2 regions of the Lysinibacillus sp. NPDC048646 genome follow, and region 1 is predicted to be linked to the other one. Evidence: predicted binding sites of a transcription regulator. Region 1 holds the regulator's gene; the other holds the start of a gene.
The links. The regulator Rex, encoded in region 1, represses fermentation and respiration genes when NADH is low (regulators of the CRP and FNR family bind a similar motif). The targets are predictions, from matches to a motif close to TTGTGAAATATTTCACAA.

Region 1 (2,414 bases):
ATACGTATTAGTAAATTAGGACTTAATATCCCAATACGTGAAAAGAACAATACCACAATGGGTAGTTGGAACAGAAAACCAAAAGGTATTGTGAGTTTAAATAAAAACGAGAAGTATTCATGTACGCCTATTACCTGAGTAATTTCAAGTTCCCCAGATAAATTCATCATAAACTTCATGACATAAGGGAATAGTAAAAAATACGAAAAAGATACTCCGGCAATAAACAAAATAAACGAATACGGTATATAACTAAGTGTTGCTTTTCGCTCTACCTCACGAAGTCCTGGGCTAATAAATGCCCATAATTGATACATTAACACTGGTGAAGAGAGAATAAATGCAAGTAAAAAAATCACTTGAAAATAAATCGCAAGTGGTGTCGTCACATCAAATGCATGGAGTTCTAAATTATAAGACTTACCTGTATCCTGAATATACTTTACAAGTGGTTTTGCAACAAAGAAGCTTCCAATCATCGCTAGCACAAAGAAAACGGCAACAATGAAAAGCCGTTTTCTTAATTCTTCTATATGTTGAATGACAGTTAGATCTTTTGGATTCATTCCTCAAACATCCTAACTTACTTATCTAATTCTTTCTTTTTCTTGTCATCATCTTCATCGTCTGCTAATCCTTTAGTTGCATTTTTGAATTCGCGAAGAGTCGAACCGAATGCTTTACCTAGCTCCGGCAACTTCTTAGGACCAAAAATTAATAAAGCAACAACACCGATAATAATGAGGCTCATTGGACCAATACCACCCACTCAAGCCACCTCCTCTTTATATCCATCATTTTAACGCATATTTCGTCATTTTGCTAACTAATTATATGTGAAAGTTTTTCGTCTAGATATCTTCTAAACGTTAAATATCTAGCACCGTGATTTGACAAAAATTCCAATCCTCTATGTAATCCCTAATCTTCCTGATTACGTATTAAATAAATTAATGCCTGCAATTCTACAGACAAATCAATTGTTAAGAGTTGCATCTTCTCAGGTACTGTAATACGCTCTGGCGTAAAATTTAATATGCCCTTTGCATTCATTGCTGCTAATCGGTCTGCCGTTTTCTGCGCAGAGCGAGGAGATACCGTTAAAATAGCCAGTTCCGCACCATATTCCGCATACTTTTCCTCTAATAAATCAGGATGATAAACAGGAATATTACTTGTCATTTTGCCTTCTTTAGGTGCCTTTGAATCAAATGCAACCACAATGTGTGTATTATGATTTTTTTGGAAATTATACTTTAATAACGCATTACCTAGATTCCCTACACCAATTAACGCTACTTTTGTTGTTTCATGCTGATCGAGTGTTTGGCTAAAAAACGTTAATAGATGTTGCACATCATAGCCATATCCTTTTTTGCCTAGCGCTCCGAAATAAGAAAAGTCACGGCGAATAGTTGCAGAGTCAATTTTCATTGCTTCACTCAGTTCCTTCGACGAAATACGTTCCATTCCTTCTTGTGCAAAGTTTTGGATAAATCGATAGTAAAGAGGAAGTCTTTTGGTCGTAGCTTGTGGAATTTTCACTTCTTGTTTCAAACTTTTTCCTCCTTATAAACACATCAAATTCGCCTCAGCGGATTTGAATACTAATTTTGAAACATGCTTATACGATTAAAATTTTTGACATCCACTGGAGGATTTCCCTTTAGTTAGTGGCGTCTAATACGCCACCAACTAAAGGGAAATCGTTTCAATCTTACATGACAGCTCGGAATAAGTAAAGCACTGACATTGCAAGCAAATCTCCCATCCTTTACACTAAGAAGGAATTGAGGTGTCAAGAATGATTGTATTACAAGTCAATCAACTATATAAATCCTTCATTGCAGATGAAATTTTAAGTGGTGTAAAACTAGAAGTTCAACACCGTGATCGCGTAGCATTAGTAGGACGCAACGGCGCTGGCAAATCCACTTTACTAAAAATAATTGCTGGCCAAATGTCGTATGACTCTGGTGATATCATTATTCCGAAGGGTGTACAAATAGGATATTTAGAACAACATGCTGGGCTAAATTCTACATTATCGATTTGGGACGAAATGATGACAATTTTCGAAGCGCTACATGCACAAGAAAAGACTTTACGTTCCCTTGAACAACAAATGGCTGATCCAGCTGTTTATGAAAATGCCGATATATATGCAAAAATAATGTCTGAGTATGACCAATTACAGCACGATTTTAAGGATGCAGGCGGCTATCAGTATGAATCAGATACTCGTTCTGTACTACACGGTATGCAGTTTTATCCTGATGACTATGAAAAGGCTATAAGCTCACTATCCGGGGGACAGCGTACACGTCTAGCACTTGCTAAGCTCCTTCTAAGCAAGCCCGACTTATTAATTCTCGATGAGCCAACTAACCATTTAGATATCGAAACTCTCTCCT
Region 2 (2,414 bases), on a different contig from region 1:
GGCTTGGTTAAATGGCATAGTTTCAGCAGGCTCTTTTGTATAGTCGAACTCTGCTAAAATTAGCTTGTTGTAACCTGTGACGATTGGGCAAGATGAATAACCGTTATACGTTTTATCCATTGTTTGATTGCGCATACAAGCGAGTACATTTTCTGCAACGACTGGCGCTTGCTTACGGATGGCTGCCCCTGTCTTAGATGTCGGTAAATTTGCACAGTCGCCAATGCCAAACACGTTCGCATATTTTTTATGTTGCAATGTATACATATCTACATCTACCCAACCATTTTGGTCAGCTAATGGGCTATTGGCGATAAATTTCGGTGCATTCATATAAGGTGTGACGTGAATCATGTCATACTTCACTTCCTCTTTCGCACCTGTATCTAGATTTTCAAAGATTGCAATTTTTTCATCCGCTTTAATTTCGATTAAGTTACGGCGGAATCTTGCATCGATTTGTTTTCGTTCCACTACTTTTTCTAGCGCCTCACGGTATTTGAGTACATCGAAAATGGCTGGATTTGCTGAACCGAAGACAACTTTCATATTTTGACGAACACCCGCTTTACAGAAGTAATCTTCAGCTAAATGCATAATTTTTTGTGGTGCACCACCGCATTTCACAGGTGAATTCGGGTGCGTAAATAAGGCTGTACCCGATTTTAAATTGCGAATCGTTTCCCATGTATAATCTACATGTTCAAATGAATAGTTACTGCAAATAGATTTTGTACCAAGCTCTTCTTTCAACCCTTTAATGGCGCCCCAGTTAATTTCAATACCGCCTGCTACAACTAAGTAATCGTACGTAACAGATGTTTGATCTCCTAGGGTGACTTCGTTTTGTTCAGGTTTAAATTCAAGTACAGATTGTTGAATCCATACTGCACCTTCTGGGATAATAGATTCCATAGAACGTTCAGAATCTTCTTTTTTAGCAACTCCTCCACCGACTAGCGTCCATAACGGCTGATAATAATGTTTTGATGCTGGATCTATAATAGCCACTTCATGGTTGAGGCTTTGCGATTTTCTTAATAAGCGAGCAGCAACAGAAATACCAGCTGTTCCCCCACCAACAATGACGACTTTGAAAGAATTTTTCACGCTTCTTCCTTCTTTCTGCATTTTGTGTTGTGAAACTTTACACTCTAATCATAGTAAAATCTATATTTCAAAAATATAGGGGTTTCCCCCTAAACAATGACTTGTTTTTTTAGTGGAAAACCCCTAATTTTATTTATATTTATCTATATTAATATAAGAAGAAAGGAGCTGATACGATGCATTCTTTACAAACTTGGGCAGCGGCACATAAAGGGAAGCTGCTTCTCCTCTTTGTTTTATCTCTATTTTCAGGTGGCAGTATTGTTCTACAAGGCTATAGCATTGTGCAAATTGTCGACCTTGTATTTATAGAACAAAGCCCTTTTTCATCTACATTTCTTTTTTTACTTTTATTATTTCTTGCTATCCTGTTACGCTTATCTACACAGTTTTGGCTAAATAGAATAGGTGGGACATTGGCCGAGCGTGTCAAAAATTCGATTCGCCAAACACTGCTTCAGCATTGGACACAAAATGCAATGGAAGCGCAAATGACCACACAAACAGGCGAAAAGGTGACATTATTAATTGATACAGTAGACCAATTAGAAAGTTACTACCGGGAATATATACCACAAGTCATCAAAACAACCGTCGTACCACTCATTGTGTTAATTGCTGTATTTATGACACATGCGGCAAGTGGCTGGATTATGCTCATTACAGCCCCGTTTATTCCGTTAACGTATATCATCGTCGGCATGCAAACAAAAGCAAAATCCGAAGAACAATTAGTCGCGATGAATCGATTTTCTGGAAAATTCCTTGATTTACTGCAAGGACTTCAAACAATTCGTCTCTTTGGACAAAGCGATAAGCAAGAGGAAGTGCTAGCAGAAAGCAATAAAGGATTTATGGAACGTACATTGTCCGTTTTAAGAATTGCTTTTGTTTCCACATTATTTATTGAATTAATTACAACATTAGGGGTCGGATTAGTCGCGCTCGAAATTGGCTTTCAAATGATTGTCTTTCAATCGCTCACTTTTGCGCCTGCATTTTTTGTTTTAACGTTAGCACCTGAGTTCTACAATTCCTTAAAAGAACTCGGCGCAGCCTTTCATACAGGTCGAGGAAGTTTAGGCGCAGTTTCCATTATTGAAGAGGCTATGCAAACAACCGCAACACCCGTGCATTGGGGCAAAGAGCCGATTGACGATAAACCACAGCTTTCCTTACAAAACGCCATGTACCAGTATGAAAATGGACCGCTCATTGGACCAATTTCTCTTGCTGTAAAACCTGGGGAAATGATTGCTTTAATCGGTCCTACTGGTCACGGTAAAACAACGATTTTAAATATG

Region 2: cydD (thiol reductant ABC exporter subunit CydD) is a predicted target of Rex. The motif match lies at 1,138-1,155, and genes of this name have one in related genera.

The regions. Positions count from the first base shown of each region.
Region 1 covers NZ_JBNNLZ010000021.1:79,235-81,648, forward strand. Annotated here, with positions in the region: gene tatC (twin-arginine translocase subunit TatC) at 1-566, opposite strand, end outside; gene ACQKII_RS18935 (twin-arginine translocase TatA/TatE family subunit) at 584-769, opposite strand; gene ACQKII_RS18940 (redox-sensing transcriptional repressor Rex) at 922-1,557, opposite strand; gene ACQKII_RS18945 (ATP-binding cassette domain-containing protein) at 1,805-2,414, shown strand, end outside.
Region 2 covers NZ_JBNNLZ010000016.1:9,850-12,263, reverse strand. Annotated here, with positions in the region: gene ACQKII_RS16205 (FAD-dependent oxidoreductase) at 1-1,131, opposite strand, end outside; gene cydD (thiol reductant ABC exporter subunit CydD) at 1,287-2,414, shown strand, end outside.